Regions from separate parts of the Pseudonocardia sp. Ae150A_Ps1 genome, predicted to be linked through region 1. Evidence: predicted binding sites of a transcription regulator. Region 1 holds the regulator's gene; each other region holds the start of a gene.
The links. Region 1 encodes LexA, which represses DNA repair genes until DNA is damaged. Its sites were predicted from a motif close to CGAACACGTGTTCG; they were not measured.
Positions count from the first base shown of each region.

Region 2: a site for LexA is predicted at 7,573-7,586, ahead of Ae150APs1_RS32615 (intein-containing Rv2578c family radical SAM protein). Genes of this name have one in related genera too.
Region 3: a site for LexA is predicted at 4,763-4,776, ahead of uvrA (excinuclease ABC subunit UvrA). Genes of this name have one in related genera too.

Region 1 covers NZ_MCIJ01000001.1:5,314,607-5,324,818, forward strand. The annotation lists gene Ae150APs1_RS25025 (hypothetical protein) at 332-1,033, shown strand; gene miaA (tRNA (adenosine(37)-N6)-dimethylallyltransferase MiaA) at 1,030-1,974, shown strand; gene dapF (diaminopimelate epimerase) at 1,971-2,843, shown strand; gene hflX (GTPase HflX) at 2,899-4,401, shown strand; gene Ae150APs1_RS25045 (hypothetical protein) at 4,434-5,597, shown strand; gene lexA (transcriptional repressor LexA) at 5,623-6,357, opposite strand; gene Ae150APs1_RS25055 (hypothetical protein) at 6,566-6,895, shown strand; gene Ae150APs1_RS25060 (hypothetical protein) at 7,103-7,741, shown strand; gene nrdR (transcriptional regulator NrdR) at 8,075-8,563, shown strand; gene Ae150APs1_RS25070 (vitamin B12-dependent ribonucleotide reductase) at 8,731-10,212, shown strand, end outside.
Region 2 covers NZ_MCIJ01000001.1:1,068,319-1,078,530, reverse strand. The annotation lists gene Ae150APs1_RS04665 (adenine phosphoribosyltransferase) at 1-317, shown strand, start outside; gene Ae150APs1_RS04660 (bifunctional (p)ppGpp synthetase/guanosine-3',5'-bis(diphosphate) 3'-pyrophosphohydrolase) at 446-2,734, shown strand; gene Ae150APs1_RS04655 (hypothetical protein) at 2,739-2,936, opposite strand; gene Ae150APs1_RS34175 (peptidylprolyl isomerase) at 3,165-4,007, opposite strand; gene hisS (histidine--tRNA ligase) at 4,139-5,446, shown strand; gene Ae150APs1_RS04640 (class I SAM-dependent methyltransferase) at 5,449-5,994, shown strand; gene Ae150APs1_RS04635 (YibE/F family protein) at 5,996-7,486, opposite strand; gene Ae150APs1_RS32615 (intein-containing Rv2578c family radical SAM protein) at 7,588-9,612, shown strand; gene aspS (aspartate--tRNA ligase) at 9,669-10,212, shown strand, end outside.
Region 3 covers NZ_MCIJ01000001.1:6,109,560-6,119,771, forward strand. The annotation lists gene Ae150APs1_RS28765 (prolyl oligopeptidase family serine peptidase) at 1-489, opposite strand, end outside; gene rnhA (ribonuclease HI) at 486-1,004, opposite strand; gene Ae150APs1_RS32335 (hypothetical protein) at 1,029-1,676, opposite strand; gene Ae150APs1_RS32340 (hypothetical protein) at 2,346-2,675, shown strand; gene Ae150APs1_RS28785 (DUF2000 domain-containing protein) at 2,650-3,105, opposite strand; gene Ae150APs1_RS28790 (AraC family transcriptional regulator) at 3,155-3,985, shown strand; gene Ae150APs1_RS28795 (MBL fold metallo-hydrolase) at 4,010-4,684, opposite strand; gene uvrA (excinuclease ABC subunit UvrA) at 5,051-8,074, shown strand; gene infC (translation initiation factor IF-3) at 8,394-8,966, shown strand; gene rpmI (50S ribosomal protein L35) at 9,063-9,257, shown strand; gene rplT (50S ribosomal protein L20) at 9,330-9,713, shown strand; gene Ae150APs1_RS28820 (RNA methyltransferase) at 9,715-10,212, shown strand, end outside.

The sequences.
Region 1 (10,212 bases):
CGGGGTTCGGCGGGCGTGCTCCGGGCGTGGCGGCGTTGGTCTCGGGCACCGGTGTCCTCCTCGTTCGGCCCACCGGATCACCGGCGGGCGCCCCGTCCGGATGTCCGTCCGGGGCCGTGCGCGCACCGGGCTCCTCGCCGTGGCCAGGAGCCGGGATGGAGATTCAAGCAGGTCCACCACCTCCGGGGGAACCGCCGAGGCCCCGGCCGGGGACCGTGCGCGCCTCGAACGGGCGTCCGATGTCGGCGAACCGCACGGTCCGGACGCGTCGCGGTGGCGTTCCGCCGGGGCTCCGGGCGAGGGGCGCCCACGCTGGCTACGCTCGGGCGCCGTGCCCGCCGCGATCGCCGTCCTGCCCCAGCCGCCGCTGCTCGTCCCCGACCTGAGCGGGGACGCCGCCGTCGAGACCGAGGCGCTGCGCGAGGCCGTCGGCGCGGTCGTGACGGGACTCGCCGCGGCCGCCGCGGACTGGATCGTCGTCGGCGCGGACCAGGGCGGTCGCCGCACCGTCGCCCCCGGCACCCGGGGCACGTTCGCCGGGTACGGCCACGACGTCCCGGTCGCCCTCCCCGGCCCGGATGGCGCCGACGAGGGCGCCGAGCTGCCGCTGCCGCTGCTGGTCGCGGCGTGGGCGGCGGCCGGTGCGGGCGTGCGGTCGGCGCGCGGCGAGCTGGTCGCGCCGGACGCCCCGCCGGCGGACTGCCGGGCGCTCGGTGCGGCACTGGCCGCTGAGGACGCGGGCCTGCTCGTCGTGGGGGACGGCGCCGCCCGGCACTCCACGACGGCCCCCGGCGGGTTCGACGAGCGCGCCGAGGCGTTCGACGCCGTCGTCGCCGCGGCCCTCGACGACGCGTCGCCCGGCGCGCTCGCCGGGCTCGACCCGTCCGCCGCGGCGGAGCTGTGGGCGGCGGGCCGCGCCCCCTGGCAGGTCCTCGCCGGCGCCGCGTCCGGGCGGGACTGGCGGGCCGCGCACCGGCACACCTCGATGCCCTACGGCGTCGCCTACCACGTCGCGCTGTGGGAACCGGCGTGACGGCCGGCGGTGACGGCGGGCCGGGGCTGGTCGCCGTCGTCGGGCCGACGGCGACCGGCAAGTCCGACCTCGGCCTGGAGATCGCGCTCGCGCTCGGCGGCGAGGTCGTCAACGTCGATGCGATGCAGCTCTACCGCGGCCTCGACATCGGCACCGCGAAGCTCCCCGTCCCCGAGCGCCGCGGCGTGCCGCACCACCTGCTCGACGTCCTCGACGTGCGGGAGACCGCCTCGGTCGCCGCCTACCAGCGCGAGGCGCGCGCCGTGATCGAGCGCCTGCGGACCTGCGGCCGCACCCCGGTGCTGGTCGGCGGGTCCGGGCTCTACGTCCAGGCGGTCCTCGACGAGCTGGAGTTCCCCGGGACCGATCCGGGGCTGCGTGCCGAGCTGGAGGCGGAGCTGGAGCGGGACGGGCCGGGGGCGCTGCACCGCAGGCTCGCCGACGTCGATCCCGCGGCGGCCGCCGAGGTGCTGCCGTCGAACGGGCGGCGGATCGTCCGCGCGCTGGAGGTGATCGCGCTGACCGGCGGCCCGTTCCGGGCGACGCTGCCCACCACCGGCGAGCCGCGCTACGGCGCCGTGCTGCTCGGCGTCGACCGCGACGTCGCCGAGCTCGACGAGCGGGTCGCGCTCCGGGTGGACCGGATGCTCGGCGACGGCCTGGTCGAGGAGACCCGCGGCCTGCTGCCGCACGGGCTGGCCGAGGGCCGGACCGCGTCCCGGGCACTGGGGTACCGGCAGGTGATCGAGGCACTCGAACGGGATCCCGACGCCCCCGACCTCGCCGCGGTCCGCGAGGAGACCGTCCGTGCCACCCGCCGGTTCGTGCGGCGGCAGCGGTCCTGGTTCCGCCGCGACAAGCGGATCCACTGGCTCGACGGCGCGGCCCCGGACCTGGTCGCGGACGCGCGGTCGGTGCTCGCTCGTACCCTGGTGGCATGAGCGGCGGGATCGAGTTCACCAAGGGCCACGGCACCCGGAACGACTTCGTCGTGCTGCCCGATCCCGACGCCGCGCTCGACCTGACCCCGGAACGGGTCGCGGCGCTCTGCGACCGCCACGGCGGCATCGGCGCCGACGGCGTCCTGCGCGTCGTGCGCTGGGCGAAGCTGGCCGGGGACGAGTCGGTGCCCGAGCCGGTCCCCGGCGTCGAGTGGTTCATGGACTACCGCAACGCCGACGGCTCGGTCGCCGAGATGTGCGGCAACGGGGTGCGGGTGTTCGCCCGCTACCTGCACGAGCGCGGCTGGGCGCCCGGCGGAGGCCCCGTCGGCACCCGGGCCGGGGTGCGGACCGCGACGCTGTCCGGCGACACCGTGTCGGTCGACATGGGCCCGGTCGCGATCGGTCCGGCCTCGGTCGCGACGACCGGTGGCGCCCGGTTCGACGGCATCGCCCTCGACGTCGGCAACCCGCACCTGGCCTGCGTCACCGCCACCGACCCGGACGCGCTGGACCTCACCCGGGCACCGGCCGTCGACCCGCAGGTGTTCCCGCGTGGCGTCAACGTCGAGTTCGTGACCCCGCTGGACGGCCCGGCCGACGGCGGGCGCGTCCGGATGCGGGTGCACGAGCGGGGCGTGGGGGAGACCCTGGCGTGCGGCACCGGGACCGTCGCGGCCGTCGTCGCCGCGCTGCGCGCCGCCGGGCACCCGGCCGGTGACGTGCACGTCGACACCCCCGGCGGCCGGCTCCGGGTGACCGTCGGGGCGGGCGACGACGCGGCCACCGGCACGACGGTGCTGCACGGCCCCGCCGTCCTGCTCGCGACCGGCGAGATCGACCGCTCCTGGTGGGACCGGCCCGCCTGACCGGCGCGAATCCGGGCGGACACACGCCCGCCGACGTGGAACACTGGACGGCACGATGACTGAAGCCCACACCGCCGCCGTGCCGTCCACGTCCGCAGGGTCCGCCGTCCCGTCGGCGGGCGAGCTGGACCTCGAGGAGCGCTCGTCGCTCCGCCGGATCCACGGCCTCTCCACCGAGCTCACCGACATCACCGAGGTCGAGTACCGGCGGCTCCAGCTCGAACGGGTCGTGCTGGTCGGGGTGTGGACCGAGGGCAGCGCCGAGCAGGCCGATGCCTCGCTCGCCGAGCTCGCCCGCCTCGCCGAGACCGCGGGGTCCGAGGTCCTCGACGGACTCGTGCAGCGCCGCTCGACACCGGATCCGGCGACCTTCATCGGCTCCGGCAAGGTCGACGAGCTGTCCACGGTGGTCCGCGCGACCGGCGCCGACACCGTGATCTGCGACGGCGAGCTCTCACCCGGCCAGCTCCGCCAGCTGGAGGAGCGGCTCAAGGTCAAGGTGATCGACCGGACCGCGCTGATCCTCGACATCTTCGCCCAGCACGCCCGCTCCCGGGACGGCAAGGCGCAGGTCGAGCTGGCCCAGCTGTCCTACCTGCTCCCGCGCCTGCGCGGCTGGGGTGAGGCGCTGTCCCGTCAGGTCGGTGGCCGGGCCGCAGGCGGTGTCGGCATCGGTGGCCGTGGCCCGGGTGAGACGAAGATCGAGCTGGACCGCCGCCGGATCCGGGCGCGCATGTCGAAGCTGCGCCGCGAGATCGGGGCGATGCGCCAGGTCCGCGAGACCCAGCGCGGGAACCGTACCCGCAACGAGGTCCCGTCGGTCGCGATCGTCGGCTACACCAACGCCGGAAAGTCCAGCCTCCTCAACCAGCTGACCGACGCCGGGGTCCTGGTCCAGGACTCGCTGTTCGCGACGCTGGACCCGACGACGCGCCGCTCCGAGACGCCCGACGGCCGCGCCTACACCCTCACCGACACGGTCGGGTTCGTGCGGCACCTGCCGCACCAGCTCGTCGAGGCGTTCCGCTCGACGCTGGAGGAGGCGGCCCGGGCGGACCTGCTGGTGCACGTCGTCGACGGCTCCGACCCGCTGCCCGACGACCAGATCGCCGCGGTCCGGCAGGTCCTCGTGGAGATCGGCGAGGAGCAGGGCGGCACCATGCCGCGGGAGCTCCTGGTGATCAACAAGGTCGACGCCGCCGGTGACCTCGCACTGGCCCGGCTGCGGCACGCCCAGCCGGAGGCGGTGTTCGTCTCCGCGCACGACGGCAGCGGCATCGGGAAGCTCCGCGACCGGATCGCGGAGCTGCTCCCGCGCCCCGAGTACGAGGTCGACCTGCTGCTGCCCTACACCGAGGGTGCGCTCGTGGCCCGGCTCCACGACGAGGGCGAGGTCCTCGCCGAGGAGCACACCGGTGAGGGCACCCGGGTCCGCGCCCGGGTCGGTCCGGAGCTCGGCACCGCGGTGCTCCCGTACGCCGTCGGCGGGACCGCGACGGTGCCCGCGGACACCGATCCTGCGGGCACCGACCTGCCCGCGACGGCGGCAGGGCACTGAGCCCGAGGGGGCCCCGCACGTCCTGGCCCTGCATGTCCCGGCCCCGGCGGAGCAGGCTCCGTGTGGGGCCGGTCGCCGTCGCGCTCGGGATCGTCCTCGGCATCAGCGGTGCCGGAGCCGGCGGGGTGACGGCGGCGCACGCCGCGCCGGACGAGGTCCCGGGGGCCCCGCCACGGACCGGGGCCGCACCCGGGCCGGCAGCGCCGCGTCCGGTCTGCACGGCCGAGGACCCGCGGGCCGCCGAGCTCTCCGGGCTGGTCGCCGAGGGCCCACCGGGAGCGGGCCCGGTGCGGTACCGGGCGATCGTCGACGGCGGCGGAACCGGCGAGGTCCTCACGCTCGACCCGGTGACCTGCGCGGTCACCGAGATCCGGGACACCGGTGTCCGGGTCACCGACGTCGAGGACCTCGGTGCGACACCCGACGGGACCCTCTGGCTCGCCGACATCGGCGACAACCGCGGCGACCGCGGCACGGTGCGCCTGGTCGAGCTGCCGGTGTCCGGGCCCGCGCGGGCGCACGACCTCGTCTACCCGGACGGGCCGCGCGACGCCGAGGCGATCCTCCTCGCCGACGACGGGACCCCGCTGATCGTCGCGAAGACCACGGGGGCGGCCGGGGTGTACCGGCCCGCCGGCCCGCTCGACGGCGGCGCCGCACCGGTCACGCTGGACCGGGTCGGCGAGGTGGTCCTCCCGTACTCCGCCACGTCCGGCGGCCCGCTCGGCGCCACCGGGACCCGGACGGTCACCGGGGGAGCGGTCGGCCCTCCCGGCGCCGACGGCGGCCGGGTCGCCGCGCTGCGGACCTACACCGACGCGTGGGTGTTCCCGCTGCGCCCGCCACCGGACGGCCGGGTCTCCGCGGACGCGCTCGTCGAGGCCCTGCGCGCAGCGCCGCTGCCGGTGCCGCTGCCGGACGAGGCCCAGGGGGAGGCGGTGGCCCTCGACGGCCGCGGGACGCTGCACTCCGGCTCGGAGGCCCGCGGGCTCTCGCCGGCGGGCGTCCGGGCCGTGCCCGGCGTGGCGACGGCCGCGACCGCCGCGGCGGCCCCCGTGGTCGCGCAACCGGCGGAGGTGCCCCGCACCGGGTCGTTCCCGCCGTGGCTGCCCGCCGTCGCCGGGGCCGGGGTGCTCGGGGTGCTGCTGCTGGCCGGGATCGGCGCGATGGTCCTGCACGGCCGCCGGCGGAGCTGATCCGCCGACGGCCCGGTCCCGCGCCTCAGAGCCGGCGCATGACCGCGACGACCCGGCCCAGGATCGACGCGTCGTCCCCCGGGATCGGGTCGTACGCCTCGTTCGCCGGCATCAGCCAGATGTGCCCATCCTTGCGGCGGAACGTCTTCACCGTCGCCTCGCCGTCGATCATCGCGGCCACGACCTCGCCCTGCTCGGCGACCGGCTGCTGCCGGACGACGACCCAGTCCCCGTCGGTGATCGCGGCGTCGACCATCGAGTCGCCCTTGACGTTGAGCAGGAACAACGTGCCCTCGCCGACGATCTCCCGCGGGAGCGGGAACACGTCCTGCACGGCCTGCTCGGCGAGGATCGGCCCGCCCGCTGCGATGTCACCGAGCAGCGGCACGAAGGCCGGTGCCGGGCGCTCGGACCGGACCGCCTCGGTGTCCGCGTCGGTGCCGTCGCCCGCCGCGGCCTGCTCCGGGCTCCGGACGTCGACCGCCCGGGTCCGGTTCGGGTCCCGGCGGAGGAAGCCCTTCCGCTCCAGGGTCCGCAGCTGGTGGTGCACCGAGGAGGTGGAGGTCAGCCCCACCGCGTCCCCGATCTCGCGCACGCTCGGCGGGTACCCGTACCGGTCCACCCAGTCCCGGATCACCGACAGGACCTTCCGCTGCCGCGGGGTCAGCCCACGGGTGTCGGCCGGGGGCTCGGGGAACTCCCGGACGTCCGCGGATCCCGGCCCGGCGGGCGCACCGCCTCCGGACTCGTCCGCTGCCATCGCATTCGCCTCCTCGAGGATCTACCGGCACGAACACTAGCCAAGTCCGGGCCGTCCGCCAAACATGCGTTCGAAGTTCGCGCCGGGCGTGTCGTGGATTCCGTCGGACCCCGGTGGTAGAACAGCGCACAGGCGTTCGATCGAACATCGATTCGACGACTTCGGTCCGGCGCCCGTACAGCGCCGGAGACCGGGAGGGGTGGAGATCGTGAGCGCGACGACGGAGGTGCGGGTGGTCCCCGGCGGTGTCCGCCCGCCGGTCACCGCGGAGCTGGTTCGGACGGCGCCGCTCGCGGTGCCGCCGCCGTGTGGGACGACGGTCCGGGTGTTCTCCGCGACGCCTGCGGCGGTCAGGATGCCGCCGGGTGCGCGCTCGGCGGGGTCGGCGGGTGCGCCCTCCGTGCTGCACCGGGCGGTCGCCGCCGTGGGCGTGCTGGTCGCCTCCGCCACGGCGGTCGTCGGGCTGGGCCTGCTGGCCGAGGTCGCCACCGCCGGCGTCGTCCCGGTCGCTCCGGCGGCCGTGTCCACGGGTCGCTGACCCGCCGGCGTCGGCGGGCCCGCGGGCGCCGGCCGGCGGCCCCCCGTTTCTGTCGGGGGGCCGGTGCTACACAGCTCGTACACTCGTTCGACCGGGCTGGGGGAAGGGCCGGTCGGGGGTGAGCAGGGCGCGCGGCCGGGTGTGGCCGGGCGCCGACGGCGACCGCCCCGCCCCGGGTGGGGCGGTCCGCGAGGAGCAGGAGGAGCCATGCGAGAGCTCGACGTGCGTGACGTGGCGCGGGGGACCCGCGAGACGGCGCGGGGAACGCGCTCCGCCGGACCGCGTGAGCGCAGGCGCCCGGTCCGGCCGGTCTGCGCGGGCGGGGGCCGCTCCACGGCGGCGCTGCGCGACGCCGACCCCGTCGAGGACCGGGCGGTGCCGGTGGCCGAGGGCGTCCGCCGGCCGTCGGCGGCCGAGCGTGCCGCGCTCCGCTGGGCCGGCATCGAGCGGGCCGAGGGCGGCCACGACCGTCCGGAGCGCGCCGGGCGCCGCACCGTCCACGGTGTGCCGGTCGTCCCGGGCGCGGCACCGGCGTGGCGGACGACGGGGGTCCCCGGGCGTGACCGGCGGCCGGTGGCGGCGGGCCCGTCGTCCGTGCCCGCGCCGCGTACGGTTCGTCCGCTGCACCGCCGGTGCGTCGCCCCGGCGCGTCGCCGGACGCGGCAGGCGCAGGCGCACTCGCGGGGCTCCCGGCTGCTGGCCGGGGTGGCGGTCGCGCTGTGCGCGGCGACCGTCGTCGTGGTGCTCGGGCTGCTGGGTGACGCGGCCGCCGGGTGGAACGCCGGCGGCGCGACGGCCCCCGCGAGCCCGGCGGGGCCGGTCGTGACGGCGGCGACCGGACGCTGACCGGTGGCCGCCGGGCGCGACACACTGGCGTGTCGCGGAACCGGGTGGTCGTCCGGCGCGGTCGTTCCGGGGCGACGGACGGCGGGCGGTGCCGGCGTGCACGACCTGATCAGGGCGTATGCATCCGTTCATGATCGGTTGCTGTCGGCGGGGACCGGGAGCCGGTGTGCGAGGCTTCGGGTCCCGATCGGGCGAAGCTCGGCGCCGCGCCGCCCCTGGGATGGCGCACCCCTAGATGTAGGGGTTACATTGGTGTCGTTCTCCCACGGGTTGGGGAACAGGTCATCGCGGAGAGTCTCCGGTAGGTCGCGGGAGAAAGAGGGTGGGTACGTCGTGCGTTGCCCCTTCTGCCGCCACCCGGACTCGCGGGTGATCGATTCCCGGACCGCCGACGACGGGACGTGTACCCGCCGTCGCCGGTCCTGCACCGCGTGCGGTCGCCGGTTCACCACGGTCGAGGAGACCGTGCTCGCCGTCGTCAAGCGCAGCGGGGTGAGCGAGCCCTTCAGCCGCCAGAAGGTGGTCGGAGGGGTTCGGCGGGCGTGTCAGGGCCGGCCGGTCGACGAGGACGACCTGCAGCAGCTCGCCCACAGGGTCGAGGAGACGGTGCGTGCCCGCGGGGCGGCCGAGATTCCCAGCCACGAGGTGGGGCTGGCGATCCTCGGACCGTTGCGCGATCTCGACGAGGTCGCGTACCTGCGGTTCGCGAGCGTCTACCGGTCCTTCTCCTCCATCGAGGACTTCGAGAAGGAGATCGCCGATCTGCGTACGGCGGCTGCCGGGGAAGCAGCCGACGACGCGGCCGGCAACCGGGACGGCTGAACCGGGCGACCGATCGGACCGGTGCGGGCACCAGGGGGCGCGCACACCGGCACCGCGGGAGCCACGTCGGCAGGACCGGAAGGGGGACGGTGCACGGCACCGTCCGGGGAACGCCCGCGCACCCCAGCGCGCGGGCGGGCAGAGGACGTCGGATGCGGAGGCAGTTCATGACCGAGACCGTCGGGGGCCCGACGACAGGCACCGGGAGCGAGAGCACGAACGGCGCGGGGGAGGCCCCGAAGGCCGCCCGCGGCCGGGGCAAGGCCGGCGCGAAGCGCCGTGGCCTGACCGTGCCGCGCGTCTTCACCACCGAGGGCGTCCACCCGTACGAGCAGGTCGAGTGGGAGCGCCGCGACGTCGTCATGACGAACTGGCGTGACGACACGGTCAACTTCGAGCAGCGCGGCGTGGAGTTCCCGTCGTCCTGGTCGGTGAACGCCACTAACATCGTCACGAGCAAGTACTTCCGCGGTGCGGTCGGCTCCGAGACGCGGGAGTCCAGCCTCAAGCAGCTCGTCGAGCGCGTCGTCGGGACCTACCGGCGGGCCGGGGTCGAGAACGGCTACTTCGCCACGGACGCCGCCGCCGAGGTGTTCGACCACGAGCTGACCTGGATGCTGATCCACCAGGTGTTCAGCTTCAACTCGCCGGTGTGGTTCAACGTCGGTACGCCCAGCCCGCAGCAGGTCAGCGCCTGCTTCATCCTGTCGGTCGACGACACGATGGAGTCGATCCTGAACTGGTACCGGGAGGAGGGCCTGATCTTCAAGGGCGGCTCCGGTGCCGGTCTGAACCTCTCCCGCATCCGGTCGTCGAAGGAGCTGCTGTCCTCGGGCGGCACCGCGTCGGGCCCGGTCTCCTTCATGCGCGGTGCGGACGCCTCCGCCGGGACGATCAAGTCCGGGGGCGCGACCCGCCGGGCGGCGAAGATGGTCGTCCTCGACGTCGACCACCCCGACGTCGAGGAGTTCGTCGAGACCAAGGCCAAGGAGGAGGCCAAGGTCCGCGTGCTGCGCGACGCCGGCTTCGACATGGACCTCGGCGGCTCCGACATCACCTCGGTGCAGTACCAGAACGCCAACAACTCGATCCGGGTCTCCGACGAGTTCATGCGCGCCGTCGAGGAGGACACCGAGTTCGGCCTGCGCGCCCGGATGACCGGCGAGGTGATCGACACCGTCGACGCCCGCAAGCTCTTCCACGGCATCGCCGAGGCCGCCTGGAACTGCGCCGACCCCGGCATCCAGTACGACGGCACGATCAACGACTGGCACACCTGCCCGGAGTCGGGCCGGATCACCGCGTCGAACCCGTGCTCGGAGTACATGCACCTGGACAACTCCAGCTGCAACCTCGCGTCGCTGAACCTGCTGAAGTTCCTCGACGCCGACGACCGGTTCGACGCCGAGACCTTCGCCAATGCCGTCGAGCTGATCATCACCGCGATGGACATCTCCATCTGCTTCGCGGACTTCCCGACCGACCCGATCGCCGACACCACCCGGAAGTTCCGGCAGCTCGGCATCGGCTACGCGAACCTCGGCGCGCTGCTCATGGCGACCGGGCACGCGTACGACTCGGAGGGCGGCCGCGCGCTGGCCGGCGCGATCACCTCCCTCATGACCGGTGCCGCGTACAAGCGCTCCGCG
Region 2 (10,212 bases), 4.2 Mb from region 1:
TCGCGCTCGTCGCCGGCGTCGGGACGGTGCCGGTCCGCAAGGCAGGCAAGCTGCCCGCCGTCGCCGCGTCGCGCAGCTACGAGCTGGAGTACGGCACCGCGACGCTGGAGCTCCCGGCCGGCGTGCTCGAACCGGGCACCCGGGTGTACGTCGTCGACGACGTGCTGGCCACCGGCGGCACCGCCGCCGCGGCGTGCGCGCTGCTCGCCGACGCGGGGGCCGACATCGTCGGCTTCGGCACGCTGATGGAGCTGACCGCGTTGAACGGCCGCACGAAGCTGGGTGACCTGCAGGTGGACGCCTTGTTGAGCGCGTAGGAGCACACGTTCCGCCCCGGGACGGTCCGCGGACTATCCTCGGGGCGGGACCACTCCCGCTACCGGCACGATCAGGAGGTGCGGTGACCGAGGTCGACCGGACGACGGCCCATCCCGCGACGCGGCCGCTGACCCCCGCCGACGACGAGCCTCCCCGCCCGTCCGCGACCCGGCGGGTCCGCGCCCGGATCGCCCGGCGGATGACGCCGCAGCGGGTCGCCATCGTCAAGCCGGTCCTGGAACCGCTGGCCGCGGTGCACCGCTCGCTGCACCCCAAGGCCGACCTGATGCTCCTGCAGCGGGCCTACGACGTCGCCGAGTCGAAGCACGAGGGCCAGACCCGCAAGTCCGGCGACCCGTACATCACCCACCCGCTCGCCGTCTCGACGATCCTCGCCGAGCTGGGCATGGACACGACGACGCTGGTCGCCGCCCTGCTGCACGACACCGTCGAGGACACCGACTACTCGCTGGAGCGGCTGCGCACCGACTTCGGCGACGAGGTCGCGCACCTGGTCGACGGCGTCACGAAGCTGGACAAGGTCGAGTTCGGTACCGCGGCCGAGGCCGAGACGATCCGCAAGATGGTCGTGGCGATGGCCCGGGACCCGCGGGTGCTGGTCATCAAGCTGTCCGACCGGCTGCACAACATGCGCACGATGCGCTTCCTGCGGCCGGAGAAGCAGGTCAAGAAGGCGAACGAGACCCTCGAGGTGTTCGCCCCGCTCGCCCACCGGCTCGGCATGGCCACGGTGAAGCTGGAGCTCGAGGACCTGTCGTTCGCGATCCTGCAGCCGAAGAAGTACCAGGAGATCGTCCGCCTGGTCGCCGACCGGGCGCCGTCCCGGGACACCTACCTGCGGCAGGTCATCGACGAGGTGACCTCCCAGCTCGACTCGGCACGGATCCCGGCGAAGGTCGAGGGACGGCCGAAGCACTACTACTCGATCTACCGCAAGATGATCGTCAAGGGCCGCGACTTCGACGACATCCACGACCTCGTCGGCGTGCGGGTGCTGGTCGAGGAGGTCCGCGACTGCTACGCCGCGATCGGCATGGTGCACGCGCTCTGGCAGCCGATGCCCGGCCGCTTCAAGGACTACATCGCCCAGCCGCGGTTCGGCGTCTACCAGTCGCTGCACACCACCGTCATCGGCCCGGACGGCAAGCCGCTCGAGGTACAGATCCGGACGCACGCGATGCACCGCACCGCGGAGTACGGCATCGCCGCGCACTGGCGGTACAAGGAGATCAAGGGCGGCCAGAGCAAGGAGGTCGAGGTTGAGGAGATGGCGTGGATGCGCCAGCTGCTCGACTGGCAGCGGGAGGCCGCCGACCCGGGCGAGTTCCTCGACTCGCTCCGTTTCGACCTCGCCGCCCGGGAGATCTTCGTCTTCACGCCGAAGGGCGACGTCGTCACCCTGCCCACCGGGTCCACCCCGATCGACCTGGCCTACGCCGTGCACACCGAGGTCGGGCACCGCTGCATCGGCTCGCGGGTCAACGGCAAGCTCGTCGCGCTCGAACGGCAGCTCTCCTCCGGCGACGTCGTCGAGATCTTCACCTCCAAGGCCGAGGACGCGGGGCCGTCCCGGGACTGGCTCGCCATCGCCAAGTCGCCGCGGGCCAAGGCGAAGATCAAGCAGTGGTTCGCGAAGGAGCGCCGCGAGGAGGCTGTCGAGGAGGGCAAGGAGGCCATCACCCGGGAGGCGCGCCGCACCGGGATGCCGCTCCAGCGGCTCATCTCCGGCGACGCCATGTCCGCGCTCGCCCGGGAGATGCACTACTCCGACGTGTCCGCGCTCTACGCCGCGGTCGGCGAGCACCAGGCCAGCGCCCAGCACGTGGTGCAGCGCCTCGTCGCCTGGTTCGGCGGCGAGGAGGAGGCCGAGGAGGAGCTCGCCGAGCGGGCGACGCCGTCGACGGTCCGGCACCGGCGGCCGTCCGGGAACGCCGGCGTCGTCGTGCAGGACGGCGACGGCCACGAGATGGGCGACCTCTACGTCAAGCTCGCCCGCTGCTGCACCCCGGTGCCGGGCGACGAGATCCTCGGCTTCGTGACCCGCGGCGGCGGGATCAGCGTGCACCGCACCGACTGCACCAACGCGGGTGACCTCACGGCCCGCGAGGAGCGGCTGGTCGCCGTCGCCTGGTCGGTGTCGCCGGAGTCGGTGTTCCTGGTGGCGATCCAGGTCGAGGCGCTGGACCGGCACCGGCTGCTCTCCGACGTCACGAAGGTCCTGGCCGACGAGAAGGTCAACATCCTGTCGGCGTCGACGACGACGTCGCGGGACCGGGTGGCGGTCTCCCGTTTCTCGTTCGAGATGGGCGACCCGAAGCACCTCGGGCACCTGTTGCAGGCGGTGCGCAACATCGAGGGCGTGTACGACGTCTACCGGGTCACCAGCGCGGCCTGACCGGTCACGCGGCGGCGAGCAGTGAGCGGCCCGCGTCGGTGAGGTGCGGCCGCAGCGGGGCGGCGCCCGACGCCTCGACCAGCCCGTCGTCGGCCAGCCGCACCCCGGCGAACTGGTCGCAGAAGCACACGCCGTCGATCGTGAGCGAGTGGCACTCGCCGTCGGTGACGGTGCAGCGGTCCGCGGCGATCGCACGCAGCACGGCCCGGTCCCGGTGGTTGAGCAGGGGGGCGGTTGGTGGTGGACATGATCGCCGCCTTTCCGTGCGGGGCAGGTGGGCCGTGCGGTCGTTCCGGACGGTTCCCAGACTGTCGCGGCGGATCCCGCCCGGCCATCGAGCGGGCCCCACCACGCCCGGGGTGGACCCCCGGACGCAGGTAGGGACCACCCCCGCACCGCGATCTCATCGGTGCGGGGCGGGGGTGGGCGTTCAGCCGACGGTCGCGCCCTGGATCTCCACCGGGACGTTCGGCGTGCCGTCACCGGACCCGACCGACTCGCCGCCCTTCGCGACCGTGTCGAGGGTCGACAGCCCCTGCGGGCCGATGGACCCGAACACGGTGTAGTTCGGCGGGAGCTGGGCGTCGCCGTAGATCATGAAGAACTGGCTGCCGTTGGTGTCCGGGCCCGCGTTGGCCATCGCGAGCAGCCCGCGGCCGTAGGTGAGCTCGGGGAAGACCTCGTCGGCGAACGAGTAGCCGGGGCCGCCGCTGCCGCGCCCGGTCGGGTCGCCGCACTGCAGCACCTGCAGGCCCGGGCTGGTCGTCAGCCGGTGGCACGACGTGCCGTCGAAGTAGCCCTGCTGCGCCAGGTTCGCGAAGCTGTTCACGGTGCACGGCGCGAGTGCCCGGTCCAGGGTGAGGTCGATGGTCCCCGCGCTGGTCTGCAGCGTCGTGGGGACCTGCCCCTCCGCGGAGACCTGACCGCCCGGGGGCGGGATGGCCGGCTTCGAGGCGGGCTCCGGCGACGCCGGGTAGGCGCAGTCGACCGACGCGGGCAGCGCGGTGGGCCGCTGCGGCAGCGGCACCGTGGGCAGGCCGGAGGTGTCCGGCCCGTCACCCTGCGCCTGGGCGGGCGGCGCGGCCTCCTCGGGTCCGCCCCACGCCGCGGTCAGCGCGTAGACGCCCCCGGCGGCCAGCGCGACGACCAGTACCGTCGCGACGGCGGCGATCGTCGTCGTCCGCTTCCGCTTCTCCGCCCGCTCGGCCCGGTGGGCCTGCTGGGCAGCGAGCTTCCGCTTCGCCGCCTCCCGGCGCTGCTCGTTCGTCGCCACGCTCCGCCACTCCCTGCTTGATCATTCGTTCCGACGGAGGGTAGCGGGGCGACCTGAGAGGGATTCTGAGAGACGGCGGTCCTAGGCTGGAGGGGCTTCCGGACGACAGCACGAGAGGACGTGGACCTGCAGTGACCGCCACCGAGCAGCGGGCGGACGGGCCCCGGGCACGCAAGCCCGAGCCGTTCGCCGCGCCGAAGGGCATCCCGGAGTACCTTCCGACGGATTCGGCGGGCTTCGTCCATGTCCGGGACACCCTCGCCGCGGCTGCCGCCCGGGCGGGGTACGGCTACATCGAGCTCCCGGTGTTCGAGGACACCGGGCTGTACGCCCGCGGGGTGGGGGAGTCCACCGACGTCGTCTCCAAGGAGATGTACACCTTCGCCGACCGCGGCGAGCGGTCGGTGACGCTGCGCCCGGAGGGCACCGCAGGCGTCGTCCGGTCGGTGATCGAGCACAACCTCGACAAGCAGGGGCTGCCGGTCAAGCTGCGTTACGCCGGGCCGTTCTTCCGCTACGAGCGCCCGCAGGCCGGCCGGTACCGGCAGCTGCAGCAGGTCGGGATCGAGGCGATCGGCGTCGACGACCCGGCGCTCGACGCCGAGGTCATCGCGGTCGCCGACGAGGGCTTCAAGGCGCTCGGCCTGACCGGCTACCGGTTGGAGCTCACCTCGCTCGGCGACGCCGAGTGCCGTCCCGCCTACCGCGAGCGGCTGCAGGAGTTCCTGTCCGGCCTGGACCTCGACGAGGCGACTCGCGAGCGGGCCGCGATCAACCCGCTGCGGGTGCTCGACGACAAGCGTCCCGAGGTGCGCGCGGCGATGGCGGGGGCCCCGCTGCTGATGGACCACCTGTCCGACGCCTCGGCCGAGCACCACGCGCAGGTCCTCGCGCACCTCGACGACCTCGGCGTCGCCTACACGGCGAACCCGCGAATGGTGCGCGGCCTGGACTACTACACGAAGACGACCTTCGAGTTCGTCCACGACGGCCTCGGCGCTCAGTCCGGGATCGGCGGCGGCGGCCGGTACGACGGCCTGATGGCCACCCTCGGCGGGCCGGAGCTGTCCGGCGTCGGGTTCGGCATCGGCGTCGACCGGACGCTGATGGCCTGCGCGGCCGAGGGCGTGCAGCCGTGGACGACCGCCCGGGCCGAGGTGTTCGGGGTGCCGCTGGGCGACGCCGCGAAGCGCAGGCTCGTCGTCGTCGCGGCGGAGCTGCGGGCCCGCGGGGTGCGGGTCGACCTCTCCTACGGCGGTCGCGGCCTCAAGGGCGCGATGAAGTCGGCGGACCGCTCCGGCGCCCGGTTCGCGCTGGTCCTGGGCGACCGCGACCTCGAGAACGGCACCGTCGGGCTCAAGGACCTCGCCTCCGGCGAGCAGCAGGACGTCCCGCTCGACGCCGTCACCGGAGCCGTCGTCACGGCCCTCGCGAGCTGACCGTGGCCGTCGACGACCAGGAGCGGTGGGACGCCCGGCACCGCGCGGCCGGCGTCGGCACCCCGCAGCCACCGGACGCGCTGCGGCCGCACACCGGGCTGCTGCCGGCCACCGGCCGGGCGCTCGACGTCGCCTGCGGCCGCGGGATCGTCGCCGCGTGGCTCGCCGCGCAGGGGCTCGACGTCGTCGCGGTGGACGTCTCGCCGGCGGGGCTCGCGGCCGGGGCGGCGCTCGTCGCGGCCGAGCAGCCGCCCGGGCGGGTCCGCTGGGTCCAGGCGGACCTCGACCACGGGTTCCCCGCCGACGACGACGTGTACGACGTCGTCGTCTGCCAGCGGTTCCGGGCCCCCGCGCTCTACCCGGCGCTCGCCGCGGCCGTCGCGCCCGGCGGGCTGCTGGTGGTCACCGTGCTCTCCGAGGTCGGCGACACCGGCGGGCAGTACCGGGCCGCCCCCGGCGAGCTGCCGGCGGCGTTCGGCGAGCTGGAGGTCGTCGCCCACCACGAGGGCGGTGGCGAGGCGCACCTGGTGGCCCGCCGGCCCGCCTGAGTCAGCGACGGGCGGCGACGAGCGCCGCGAGACCGGTCGTCACCGGCACCGCGGCGACCAGCCCGATGCTTCCGACCAGCGTCCGGACGATCTCGGTCGCGACGTCCTGGCTGGTCAGGACCTCCGTCACGCCGCCGGCCGCCACCGAGAACAGCAGCAGCAACGGCAGCGCGGCGCCGGCGTAGGCCAGCACGAGGGTGTTCACCGCCGACGCCACGTGGTCGCGGCCGATCCGCATCCCGGCGGCGAACAGCTCGCGGGGCCCGAGCCGCGGGTTCGCCGCACCGAGCTCCCAGACCGCCGACGCCTGGGTGACCGTCACGTCGTCGAGCGCACCGAGCGCGCCGATCACGAGCCCGGCCAGGACCAGGCCGCGCGGGTCGATCGGGACGCCGGGGCCGAGCGTCCCGATCAGGTTGGCCGTCGTGTCGTCCAGCCCGGTGAGCCGGGTGGCCGCGGTGAAGGCGTAGCCGAGCACGCCGATCAGGGCCAGCGACGCGAGCGTCCCCAGTACCGCGCACGACGTACGGGCGCTGAACCCGTGGGTCAGGTACAGCACCACGAACATGATCAGGCACGACCCGGTGACGGCCACCGCGAGCGGTGACCCGCCCGACAGGATCGCCGGCAGGACGAACCACAGCAGCACGGCGAAGCTGAGCAGCAGGCCCACCAGGGCGGCGAACCCGCGCAGCCGCCCCAGCAGCACGACGGCCACCGCGAACGCCGCCGCCAGCCAGCCCAGCGCGGGCCCGCGCTGGAAGTCGTTGAGCTGGTACGAGCCCGCCTCGTCCGGGTTCCCGCCGGACCAGGCCATCGTCACCGGGTCGCCGACGGCGAACCGCGGGCTGGACGGCTCGGTCGGGACGAGCTGCACGAGGTCCCGCCCGGCGCGGGGGCCGTCGGTCATCCGGACGGTGACGCCGGTGCAGGCCCCGTCGCCCGAGCCGGGGGAGCAGTCCGCGACCTGGACGGACTGCACGTCGCCGTGCACCTGCTCGGTCGGCGGCAGCTCGGGTGCCGGGACCGGTCCCGGCCACAGCAGGACGAGACCGGTGAGGGTCGCGAGGGCGCAGGGGACGAGCAGCGCGACGAGGAGGTTCCGCACCCGTCGGCCTGCGGGGGAGGGGGCGCCGTGTCCGTGTCCGTGTCCGGTGCCGGCGTGGTCCTCCTCGGCCCGGCGTCGCGCCGCACGGCGCCCGGTGCCGGTCGGGGCGCCGGCGGGCACCGGCCCGGTGGCGTACCCGCCGCCGTGCTCCTGCCCGGCGCCCTCCGTTCCCGGGGCCCACGGCGCGTCGGGACGACGACCGGCCCGCTCCGGCGGCGGGCCACCGGGACCGGGACGCCCCGGCACGGGCGGTGTCGCACGGGGCCGGGGGACACCGTGCCCGTGGCCGTCGCCGGGCTCGGGACGGCGCCGCCTGCCGGACGGCCGCCCGCCCCGCGGTTCCCCGGGGTACGGGTGCCGCGGGCCGGGATCGTCGGGATGCACGTCCGCATCCTCGCAAGCGATCACCGCACCGCCGACCGGTCCTCGCCCGGAGGCGGCCGCCGGGCGACGACCGGTTGCCCGGCATTCGAACTTGTGTTCGAATGACTCTCGTGCGGTGGAACGGGCAGCAGGTGGGAATCGACGGGATCGGCGCGGACGCGGCGCTGCCGGGGATGCGCGGGTTGCTGCGCACGGTGCGTACGCCGGAGTTCGCGGGGACGGTGTTCCACGAGGTGGAGGCGCGGTCGGTGCTGAACCGGGTGGCGTCGTCCTCGCCGGTGCCGTTCGGGTGGACGGTGAACCCGTACCGCGGCTGCTCCCACGCGTGCACCTATTGCCTCGCGGGCGACACCCCGGTGCTGACGGCCGACGGCCGGTCCCGCCCGATCGGGGAGCTCCGCCCGGGCGACGAGGTGGTCGGCACCACGTCCGACGGGCGGGGCCGCCGCCGGTTCGTCCGCACCCCGGTGCTCGCGCACTGGTCCACCCGGCGCCGCGCCCAGCGGGTGTCCCTGACCGACGGCACGGTGCTGGTCACCTCGGCCGAGCACCGCTTCCTGACCGGCGAGGGCTGGGCCCACGTGCGCCCGGGGCGGTGCCGGGCCTCGGCGGACCGTCCGCACCTGCGGCCCGGCTCCGCGCTGGTGGGGCCCGGCGCGGCGGCGATGCCCCGCGGCGCCCGGCCGCCCGGCTACGACGAGGGCTACCTCTGCGGTCTGGTCCGGGCCGACGCGGTCCGGTCCCGGGTGACGGCCGAGGCGTTCCCGTCGGCGTGGGTGGAGCTGGAGGCGGTCGCCCGCGCCCACCACCTGATCGGCCTGATCGGCGAACCGGCACGGGCCGCCGCACCGTCGGCGGCCCCGGCCGTGGCGCAGCGGCCGTCGCCCACGGTGTGGCCGGAGCACCCCGGGCCGGGTTGGTCGGCGGGATTCGTCGGCGGTGTGCTCGACGCCTGCGGCCAGGTCTCGGCGGGGGTGCTGCGGATCGTCCCGGGCGACGAGCAGCTCACCCGGGCCACGGTCGGGGCGGTGCGCCGGCTCGGGTTCCGGGTGGCGTCCGAACCGTCCGGGCGGCCGGGTGCGCGCGCGTTGCGGGTCCTCGGCGGCGCGGCGGAGCAGCTGCGGCTGGTCGCGGTCGCGGACCCGGCCGTCGCGCGGGTCCGCGACGTCACCGGTGCACTCGTCGAGGAGCCGCCGGAGGGGGCCCCGCAGGTCACCGGTGTTCACGACACCGGCCGGGTGGTCCCGATGTACGACATCACCACCGGCACGGGTGACTTCGTCGCGGCCGGGGTCGTCAGCCACAACTGCTTCGCTCGCAACACCCACACCTACCTCGACCTCGACGCGGGCGCGGACTTCGACTCCCAGATCGTGGTGAAGGTGAACGCCGCCCGGGTGCTGGAGCGTGAGCTGGCGCGGCCGTCGTGGCGGCGGGAGCACGTCGCGATGGGCACCAACACCGACCCGTACCAGCGGGCCGAGGGCCGCTACCGGCTGATGCCCGGGGTGATCGGGGCGCTCGCCCGGTCCGGCACACCGTTCTCGATCCTGACCAAGGGCACCGTGCTGACCCGGGACCTGCCGGACCTGGCCGCGGCGAACCGGGACGTCCGGGTCGGTACCGGGGTCTCGGTCGCGTTGCTCGACCGGGAGCTGCAGGCGCGCCTGGAACCGGGGACGCCGAGCCCGCGGGCCCGGCTCGACCTGGTCCGGCGGATCACGGAGGCGGGCCTGCCGTGCGGGGTGATGGTCGCGCCCGTCCTGCCGTGGCTCACGGACTCGGCCGAGGCGCTCGACGCGCTGCTCGGGGAGATCGCCGCGGCCGGTGCCCGCCGGGCCACCGTGCTCGCGCTGCACCTGCGGCCCGGGACCCGCGAGTGGTTCCTGCAGTGGCTGGGCCGCGAGTACCCGGCCCTGCTGCCCCGTTACGAGAAGCTCTACCGCCGGGGGGCGACGGCCGACCGCGAGTACCGCGCCGCCCTCCGGAGCCGCGCCGCGCCACTGCTGGCACGGCACGGCCTGGACGGTCCGGAGGCCGATCCGGGCGACCCCGGGTGGACCCGTCAGGAACCGGCCGCACCCCCGCCACGGGAGCCTCGTGACGAGCAACTCAGCCTGCTGTGACCCGACGGCAAGCCTGGTGACGGGCCGGTCGGGGGCGGCGGATAGCCTTGTCCGCCGTGATGCGAACCCACCCTGTCGGCACGCTGCGTGCCGAGAACGCCGGCCAGACCGTGACCCTCGCCGGATGGGTGGCCCGCCGCCGCGATCACGGCGGCGTGATCTTCATCGACCTCCGGGACCGGTCCGGTTCCGCGCAGGTCGTGTTCCGCGAGGGCGAGATGGCCGAGCGGGCCCACCGGCTGCGGTCGGAGTTCTGCGTGCAGGTCGTCGGCGAGGTCGTCCGGCGCCCCGAGGGCAACGAGAACTCCGAGCTGCCCACCGGCGACATCGAGGTCACGGTCACCGGGCTGACCGTGATGTCCGAGGCCGCGCCGCTGCCGTTCCCGATCGACGAGCACACCGGGGTCGGCGAGGAGATCCGGCTGACCCACCGCTACCTGGACCTGCGCCGCTCCGGCCCGGCGTCGGCGATGAAGCTGCGCAGCGACGTCAACAAGGCCGCCCGCGACGTGCTCGCCGCCGAGGACTTCATCGAGGTCGAGACGCCGACCCTGACCCGGTCCACCCCGGAGGGCGCCCGCGACTTCGTCGTCCCGGCCC
Region 3 (10,212 bases), 790 kb from region 1:
ACCGGTGGCGAGGTCGTGCAGGTGCAGTGCCCGGTCGGCGACGAACGCGACCCGGGAACCGGTGGGGTCGATCCGCGGGTCGACGACGGCCTCCACCGCGCCCACGTCGAGCGGGCGGACCTGCGGGTCCCCGGTGAGCGCGACGGTGAACGGACGCCCGGACAGCGCGAACACGGCCCGCTCGACGGCGGCGTCCACCGTGTACCCGACGACGCCGCCGGCCTGCTCGCGCACCCGCTCCCGGCGGGCGCGCTCCGCGGCGGGCAGGTCCTCCTCACCCGGCAGACCCGGGACCTGCGCCGGGTCCACCAGCAGCCGCTCCTCGCCGGTCGCCGCGTCGACCGACCACAGGCACGTCACCGGGTCGGTCCCCGACCGGGTGCGCAGGAACACCGCGCGGGACCCGTCCGGGGCGACGGTGAACCCGCGGGGGACGCCGAGGGAGAACCGTCGGGTGCGGGCGTGCAGGCGGGGGAACGTGTCCGTCACGGGCGTCTCTCCGGGGAGGTCGGGGTCGAGCCGGACCGTATCCGACGCCCCGTCGCGGCCGTGCGCGCCGGCGCCGCCCGGCCACCGGCCTCCGCGCAGCCCTGCGCCGCGAGCCGGTCGGCGCGCTCGTTCTCCGGGTGCCCCGAGTGTCCCTTCACCCAGAACCAGGTCACGTCGTGCCGCCGGACGGCGGCGTCCAGCTCGCGCCAGAGGTCGTCGTTCTTCACCGGCTCCCCGGCGGCGGTGCGCCAGCCGCGCGTCTTCCAGCGCGGCAGCCACTGGGTGATCCCGTTGCGCACGTAGGTGCTGTCGGTGTGCAGGTGGACGACGCTGTGCCGGGTGAGCGCCTCCAGCGCGCGGATCGGCGCGGTGAGCTCCATCCGGTTGTTCGTCGTGGTCGTGGGCTCCCCGCCGTGCAGCTCCCGCTCGTGTTCGCCGTAACGCAGCACCGCACCCCAGCCACCGGGACCCGGGTTCGGCACGCAGGCACCGTCGGTGAAGATCTCCACGACCACCGTCACGGGCCGCGACGCTAGCCGTCAGTACAGGCGGTACGACGCCCGGGCCGCGCTGAAGCCGTGGCCGGACGCCGCATCACGGCACTCGACACCGGTCCGGCGGCTGACACAGGTGACGTCGCCGCGTGTCACGTGCGTGTCGTAGCCGAGGGCCGTCCCGTCGGTCGGCGCCGGGACACCGTCGCAGCTCGCCCGCGCGCCGCCGGCGCGGCCGACGACGAGGCCGGGGTCGGTGCAGCCGTCGGTGCCCTCGGCGGTCCACTGCCGGTTCCGCACGTCGCAGCGCGCCTCGCCGCCGTCGACGCGGCAGGCGATGTTGCCGGTCGGGGAGGTGAAGGCCGCGACGTCGCCGAACGCGGCCGGGTCGGCGGCGGTGCTGCCCGCGACCAGGTCGGCCGGGGCCGGGACGGTCGCGTCCGTCGCCGGTGCACCCACACCGGCGGCGTCCGTCCCGGAGCCGGTCCCCGCGTAGGCGGCGACGACGACGCCGACGGCGAGCGCCAGCGTCGCGCCGACGGCGACCGCGGCGGTCCGGTGCGGCACGGCGGACCGGAGCGTCCCGGTGAACCGCTCGGTGTCGACGGCACGCAGGGCGACGAGGGGGTTCCACCGGCCCGCCTGCCGGTCCTGGTCGTGCTGCGGACGGCCGCCGGGGTACACCTGCGGCACGGGCGCTCCGGGCGGCGGGACCGCAGGCCAGGGCATGGGGGGAGTGCGCGGGCCGGTCGGCGGGCCCTGGACGGGGCCGGTCAGCTCGGTCGCCCCGGGGGCCGGGCCCGCCGGTGTGGCGGGCCCGTGTCCGGCCGGTCCGGCGGTCCCGGGTGCACGCGGACCCGGGACCTGTGGGCGCGGTGGAGCGATCGGCCCGGCGTCGCGGCGCGGGCCGGGGACACCGGCTACCCCGGGGAAGCCGGCCTGCCCGAGGGCGCCCGGCCCGTCCGGCGTCCCCGCCTCACCGGGGCCGCCGGGAACGCCCGCTCCGTCCGGGGCTGCGCGGCGATCGGCGCCGGCGCCGGCGCCGGGCGACGGTGCCGGACGGGGACGCGGCAACGGTGGTCCGTCGAGCACACCGGCGGCCGGATGGCCGTTGCGGCGGTCCTCGGTTCGGTCGTGGGCACGGTCGTCGGCGTGGGGAGCGCTCATCGATCGGGCACGGTAAGTGCACCTCGTGGTCGCGCACAGCGTCCGTTCGGAGCAGTAACGGCGGCCGGTCGTCCTGCAACGATGACCGTGCGTGAACGACAGCGACGGACGTACCGCCGGCACGACCGGAGCCCGTACGCCGCTCGGACGGGCCCGGTCGCCGACGGGGCCCGCGCGTCACGGCATCCTGGCCGGGTGAGCCAGGCCCTCTACGAGATCACCGTGAACGCGCTGCTCGACCGCGACCGCCCGCTCACGGCCGCCGAGTGGGACGCGGCGGCCGCCCGCGTCGGCGGGAACCGGGTTCCGTTGCTGCTCGCCGAGCTGGACGACGCGGGCCTGCTGGACGACGAGCTCCTCCCCGCGGCGGTCCGGCAGGCCTGGGCGGGGGCCGACGACGCCGTCGACCGGCTGGGCCCCGCACGCTGGGCCGAGCTGTTCGCGGCGGCCGGGGTCCCCGTCCCGCCCGGCGCGGCGGTCACGGACGAGGCGGCGCGGATCACGGATGGACGCGCGTCCCCTTGACGATCTTGTCGACGGCGTTCCGCGGCCCGTGCACGGCCACACCGACGAGATCGAGCTCCTCGGCCCGGTCGGCGGCGACGACGGCCCGGTTGTCGTCGTCGTTGCCGGTGCCGAACATCGCCGAGGTGTAGATCGCGGCCGGCAGCCCGCGGGTGACGGCACGGGCCCGGCAGGTCCCGAGCGTCGCGGCGTCGGCCGCCCGGACGATCACCGGGAGGCCGAGCGTGGGGAGGTAGGTGTTGCCGTCGGCGTCGGCGTAGGGGGCGCCGATCAGTTCCGGGACGGCGGTGGCGACGCCGGCGGAGAGGAAGGCGGTCACGTTCGCGACCTGCCAGCCGGCGAGATCGTCGCGGAGCACCACCACGATCTTCGTCGCGGGGCGCTCGACCGGGGCCGGGGCGGGGACGGTCGTCGTGTCGGGTGCGGTCACCCGGCCGATCCTCCGGTGCCGGGCCCGGCGGGTCTTGTACGTTCCTCACATGTCCCGAGCGGAGCGGGCACCGGACGACGTCGTCGCCTGGCGCCCGGAACGGGTCCCCGGGATCGCCGAGGTCCTGCACGCCCGGTTCGGCACGCACCGCTACCCGGTGCACGCGCACGCGACGTGGACGCTGCTGATCGTCGACGACGGTGCCGTCCGCTACGACCTGGACCGGCGGCCGCACGGGACCGAGGAGGCCCCGGTGACGCTGCTGCCCCCGGGCGTCGCGCACGACGGCCGCGCAGCGAGCGGGGCGGGCTTCCGCAAGCGGGTGCTCTACCTCGAACCCGGGCTGCTCGGGCACCACGGGATCGGGCCCGCCGTCGACCACCCCGGGGTGCGCGACCCGGTGCTGCGCCGTCGCCTCGACGAGCTGCACCGGGTGCTGACCGCGTCCGGGACGGACCTGCACGCGGAGAGCCGGCTGGCACTCGTCACCGAGCGGCTCGCCCGGCACCTCGCCCCCGCCGGGACGCCCGATCCGGGGCCGCCCGGCGACGGCCTCGCCGGGCGGCTGCGCGACCTCCTCGACGCCCGCACGGCGGACGGGATCACCCTCGACGAGGCGGGCCGCCTGCTGCACGCCCATCCCGGTCACCTGGTGCGGGCGTTCTCCCGGCGGTTCGGGCTGCCCCCGCACCGCTACCTGGACGCCCGCCGCGTCGAACGGGCCCGTGGGCTCCTGCTGGACGGCATGGCCCCGGCGACGGCGGCCGTCACCGCCGGGTTCCACGACCAGGCGCACCTGCACCGGCGGTTCGTCCGGCTGCTCGGCGTCACGCCCGGGCGGTACTCCCGGTCACGACCGGGCGCACCGGCGACGCGCTGACGACGACCGGGCGGCCCTCCTGCGTCACCAGCCGCGCGACTTCCACTCCGGCAGGCCCGGGCGCTGCTCGCCGAGCGTCGAGTCGTCGCCGTGGCCGGGGTAGAACCAGGTGTCGTCCGGCAGGGTGTCGAACACGCGGCCCTCGAGATCGGTGAGCAGCTGCGCGTTGTCCTCCGGCGACCAGGTCTTGCCCGGACCGCCCGGGAACAGGCTGTCCCCGGTGAACAGGTGCGGCCGGTCCTCGCCCCGGTAGAGCAGCGCGATCGAGCCCGGCGTGTGCCCGCGCAGGTGGATCACCTCGAGCTCCACGGCGCCGAAGACGATCGTGTCGCCGCCCTCGACCAGCTCGTCCATCGGGGCCGGCAGCTCCGGGGCGTCCTGCGGGTGGGCGATCAGCCGCGGCTCGAACATGCCCGCGATCGCGCCCAGCGCCTGCCAGTGGTCGGCGTGCCGGTGCGTGGTGACGAGGTGACGCAGGTCGGGGCGCTCGTCGGTCGCGCCGATCAGGTCGGCCAGCCGGGCCGGCTCCGCCGCCGCGTCGATCAGCAGCGCCTCGCTGCTCTCCTTGCAGACCAGGAGGTAGGCGTTGTTGTCCATCTCGCCCACCGAGATCTTGCTGATGCTGAGCTTCTCCAGGTCGCGGCGGATGGCCGCGCCACCGGGGTCGGTGTGACCGGTGTAGTTCTCCAGGACGTCCACGGCGCGAGGGTATCGGCCGCCCCCGACGATCGCGGTGGGGAGAACCCGCCGGTCGCACCGGCGGGGCCGCTCACGGCTCGAACATGCGTACGAGTATCGTCCCCGGCGGACCGACCGGCGCGTGCCGGGGTGCGTCCACCGAGGAGGGACCGGGCGGAGCCCGGCTCGACGGGTTCTTGTCGGTGGGCCGACCTAGCATCGGAGCCGGACGTGGAGACAGCCCGCACCGGTCGCCGGAGCCCGGTCCACGGGAATGTCCCGACCGCCGCGGACGTCACAACCGGGTCCGGCCCGACGACCCCGCTGTTCCAGGAGGCGCGCATCGTGAGCGACCAGAGCACCGACCGCCGCGCGGCCGGCGACGCCCTGTCACCGGGCGCCCAGCCGGTACCGAGCGGTCCGAAGCTGGTCGTGCGCGGCGCGCGCGAGCACAACCTGCAGGGCGTCGACATCGACCTGCCCCGCGACAGCATGATCGTGTTCACCGGGCTGTCCGGGTCGGGCAAGTCGAGCCTCGCGTTCGACACGATCTTCGCCGAGGGTCAGCGCCGGTACGTCGAGTCGCTGTCGGCCTACGCCCGCCAGTTCCTCGGGCAGATGGACAAGCCCGACGTCGACTTCATCGAGGGCCTCTCGCCGGCGGTCTCGATCGACCAGAAGTCGACCAACCGCAACCCGCGGTCGACGGTCGGCACGATCACCGAGATCCACGACTACCTGCGCCTGCTCTACGCGCGGGCCGGGATCCCGCACTGCCCGCAGTGCGGCGAGCGGATCGCGAAGCAGACGCCGCAGCAGATCGTGGACCAGGTCCTCGAGATGGAGCAGGGCAGCCGCTTCCAGGTGCTCGCCCCGGTCGTCCGGACCCGCAAGGGCGAGTTCGTCGACCTGTTCTCCACCCTGCAGTCGCAGGGCTACTCCCGGGTGCTCGTCGACGGCACCGTGCACCAGCTCGCGGACCCGCCGAAGCTGAAGAAGCAGGAGAAGCACGACATCTCCGTCGTCGTCGACCGGCTGTCGGTCAAGGCGACCGCCAAGCAGCGGCTCACCGACTCGGTGGAGACGGCGCTGCGGCTGGCCGACGGGCTCGTCGTGCTCGACTTCGTCGACCTCCCCGACGACGACGCCGGCCGCGAGCGCCGGTTCTCCGAGAAGATGGCCTGCCCGAACGGGCACACCCTCGCCGTCGACGACCTCGAGCCCCGGACCTTCTCCTTCAATTCGCCCTACGGCGCCTGCCCGGCCTGCGCGGGCCTGGGCATCAAGAAGGAGGTCGACCCGGAGCTGGTCGTCCCCGACCCGGACCTGTCGCTCGGCGACGGCGCGATCGCGCCCTGGTCCGCCGGGCACAACGCCGAGTACTTCGGCCGGCTGCTGTCGGGGTTGTCGACGGCCATCGGTTTCCGGATGGACACCCCGTGGCGCAAGCTGCCGGCCGCCGCGCAGAAGGCGGTGCTGAACGGGAGCGACGACCAGGTCCACGTCCGCTACCGCAACCGGTACGGCCGGGAACGGTCGTACTACGCGAACTTCGAGGGCGTCATGCCGTTCCTCGAGCGTCGCCTGGAGCAGACCGAGTCGGAGTCGCAGCGCGAGCGCTACGAGGGCTACATGCGCGACATCCCGTGCCCGGCCTGCGGCGGCGCGCGGCTCCGGCCCGAGGTCCTCTCGGTCACCATGCCGCACCGTGCCCTGGGGGAGCGGTCGATCGCCCAGGTCTCGAACATGTCGGTCGCCGAGTGCTCGCACTTCCTGCAGGGCATGGTGCTCGACGAGCGCCAGACCGTGATCGCCGGTGCGGTGCTCAAGGAGATCCAGGCCAGGCTCGGCTTCCTGCTCGACGTCGGGCTGGAGTACCTGTCGCTGGACCGGGCCGCCGGCACGCTGTCCGGCGGCGAGGCGCAGCGCATCCGGCTGGCCACCCAGATCGGTTCCGGCCTGGTCGGCGTGCTCTACGTGCTCGACGAGCCGTCGATCGGCCTGCACCAGCGCGACAACCGGCGGCTGATCGACACCCTGACCCGGCTGAAGGACCTCGGGAACACGCTGATCGTCGTCGAGCACGACGAGGACACCATCCGGGCCTGCGACTGGGCGGTGGACATCGGCCCGGGGGCCGGTGAGCACGGTGGGCACATCGTGCACTCCGGGCCGGTCGCGGAGCTGGAGTCGCACGACACCTCCCTGACGGGGGCATACCTGTCCGGGCGGAAGACGATCCCGCTGCCGCAGCGCCGCGAGCTGGACCACGACCGGAAGCTGACCGTCGTCGGCGCGCGGGAGCACAACCTGCGCGGGATCGACGTCGACGTCCCGCTCGGTGGCCTCGTCTCCATCACCGGCGTCTCCGGCTCCGGGAAGTCCACGCTGATCAACGACATCCTGGCCACGGTCCTGGCGAACAAGCTCAACGGCGCCCGGCAGGTCCCGGGCCGGCACACCCGGATCACGGGCGTCGACCAGGTCGACAAACTGGTGCGGGTCGACCAGTCGCCGATCGGGCGGACCCCGCGCTCCAACCCGGCGACCTACACCGGGGTCTGGGACAAGGTCCGCAAGCTGTTCGCCGCGACCACCGAGGCGAAGGTGCGCGGCTATGCCGAGGGCCGGTTCTCCTTCAACGTCAAGGGCGGCCGCTGCGAGGCGTGCACCGGCGACGGCACGATCAAGATCGAGATGAACTTCCTCCCGGACGTCTACGTCCCGTGCGAGGTCTGCAAGGGCGCCCGGTACAACCGGGAGACGCTCGAGGTGCACTACAAGGGCAAGACCGTGGCCGACGTGCTCGACATGCCGATCGAGGAGGCCGCGGAGTTCTTCGAGCCGATCACCTCGATCAGCCGCTACCTGCGGACCCTGGTCGACGTCGGCCTCGGCTACGTCCGGCTCGGGCAGCCCGCTCCCACGCTGTCCGGGGGTGAGGCACAGCGGGTCAAGCTGGCCTCCGAGCTGCAGAAGCGCAGCAACGGCCGGACCGTCTACATCCTCGACGAGCCGACCACGGGCCTGCACTTCGAGGACATCCGCAAGCTGCTCGCGGTGATCCAGGGGCTCGCCGACAAGGGCAACACGGTGATCGTGATCGAGCACAATCTCGACGTCATCAAGACGTCGGACTGGGTCATCGACATGGGTCCGGAAGGCGGATCCGGTGGTGGCGCCGTCGTCGCACAGGGGACACCCGAGCAGGTGGCGGCCGAGCAGGCGAGCCACACGGGCCGGTTCCTGCGCGACCTGGTGACACCGGACGACAGCCCGGCGCCACGTCGTCGCCGCACGGCCCGCAGCCGTACGGCCGACGCCTCGTCGAACGGCGCCACCGGGAGCGGGAGCTCGAACGGCTCGGCCCCGGCGACCCGGCGGCGCAGCCGGGCGACCGCGGCGTCCTGATCCGCGTGCCCGTCCCTCCGGGGACCGGATCGGCGGACGGCGGTCCGACGTCCCCGCGACGCACCGGACGGCGGGCCCGGTTCGGGCATCTGGGCAGCGCCTGCTAGCCTGGGAATGCGACCACCCGGGGCCGCGTTGACTCGTGTGTTCCGGGCGTCAAGTGGAGCCCCGCTCCCACCCGCGCCGTGATCGTAGCGGCGTCCGGGTCCATGGTCCGGCCCTGTGGCGTACGTGTGCCACCCGGCCGATCAACGGGTCTTCGCTTGTCGTCGCCGACGCACCAGGTAGAAGCGACACAGCGAGTCACACAGGAGACCCCATCAGCACAGAGCCCCGCATCAACGACCGCATCCGCGTGCCCGAGGTCCGCCTCGTCGGCCCGAACGGGGAGCAGGTCGGGATCGTGCGCATCGAGGACGCCCTCCGGCTGGCCCAGGACGCCGATCTCGACCTCGTCGAGGTCGCCGGCCAGGCCCGCCCGCCGGTCTGCAAGCTCATGGACTACGGCAAGTTCAAGTACGAGAGCGCGCAGAAGGCCCGGGAGTCCCGGCGCAACCAGCAGCTCACCGTGATCAAGGAGCAGAAGCTCCGGCCGAAGATCGACAAGCACGACTACGAGACGAAGCGCGGACACGTCCGCCGTTTCCTCGAGGGCGGCAACAAGGTCAAGGTCACGATCATGTTCCGTGGCCGCGAGCAGTCCCGCCCCGAGCTGGGCTACCGGCTGTTGCAGCGTCTTGCCGAGGACATCGGGGACATCGCCGTCGTCGAGGCCGCTCCGAAGCAGGACGGCCGCAACATGACGATGGTCCTGGCGCCGACCAAGAAGCCGGCACCGCGCAAGTCCGCGGCCGCCGCCAGCACCGAGGCCCCGGCGGAAGCCGAGGCGTGAGTCCGGCCCGCCCGCCGGTCGCCCGGCGGGTGGGAGGAGACGCAGTACCCGAAACGACCCCCGGGCCGCCGGGGGCCGACACCGAACGGATTCGTCATGCCCAAGAACAAGACGCACAAGGGGACCGCGAAGCGGGTCCGCACCACCGGCAGCGGCAAGCTGATGCGTCAGCAGGCCGGCCTCCGTCACCGGCTGGAGGTCAAGTCCCGCAAGGAGAAGCGTGACCTCTCGGGCACGGTCGACGTGGCCAAGCCGGACGTGAAGCGCGTCAAGAAGCTGCTCGGTCGCTGACTTTCCGCCCCACGAACTTCCGGCGCCGTCCATCCCCCTCGGCCGGCGCCGAAACCCCCCAGGAGACACACCATGGCACGCGTGAAGCGCGCGGTGAACGCCCAGAAGAAGCGTCGCACCACGCTGGAGTCGGCCGCCGGATACCGCGGACAGCGTTCGCGGCTCTACCGCAAGGCCAAGGAGCAGATGCTCCACTCCATGACCTACTCCTACCGGGACCGCCGCCAGCGCAAGGGCGACTTCCGGCAGCTGTGGATCACCCGCATCAACGCCGCGGCCCGCGCGAACGACATGACGTACAACCGGTTCGTCCAGGGCCTCAAGGCCGCCGGTGTCGAGGTCGACCGCAAGAACCTCGCCGAGATCGCCGTGAGCGACCCGGCCGCGTTCGCCGCGCTGGTCAAGGTCGCGAAGGAGAACCTGCCGGCCGGGACCGAGCAGGGCTCCGCGGCCTGAGGTGACCCGTACCGAGACGCCCGGTACCGAGCGCACCCCGCGCGTCGCAGCCGCCCGCAAGCTGCTGCGACGCCCGGGGCGCGATCGGGCCGGGCGTTTTCTCGTCGAGGGCGCGCAGGCGGTCCGTGAGGCCCTCGACGCCTGCCCCGTGCACGAGGTGTTCGTGACCACGGCGGCCGCGCAGCGACACCCCGAGCTGGTCGAGTCGGCGCGGGAGCGGGGTGCACGCGTCCTGACCGTCACCGACCAGGCGGCGGCCGGCCTGTCCGAGACCGTGACCCCGCAGGGACTGGTCGCGGTCTGCGACCTGCTCGACGTACCGCTCGCGACGGCGCTCGCCGGCAGTCCCGGCTTCGTCACCGTCTGCGCCGGAATCTCCGATCCCGGCAACGTCGGGACCGTGGTCCGGGTGGCGGACGCGGCCGGCTGCGACGCGGTCCTGCTCGCCGGGGACACCGTCGACCCGCACAACGGGAAGGCGGTCCGCGCCTCCACCGGC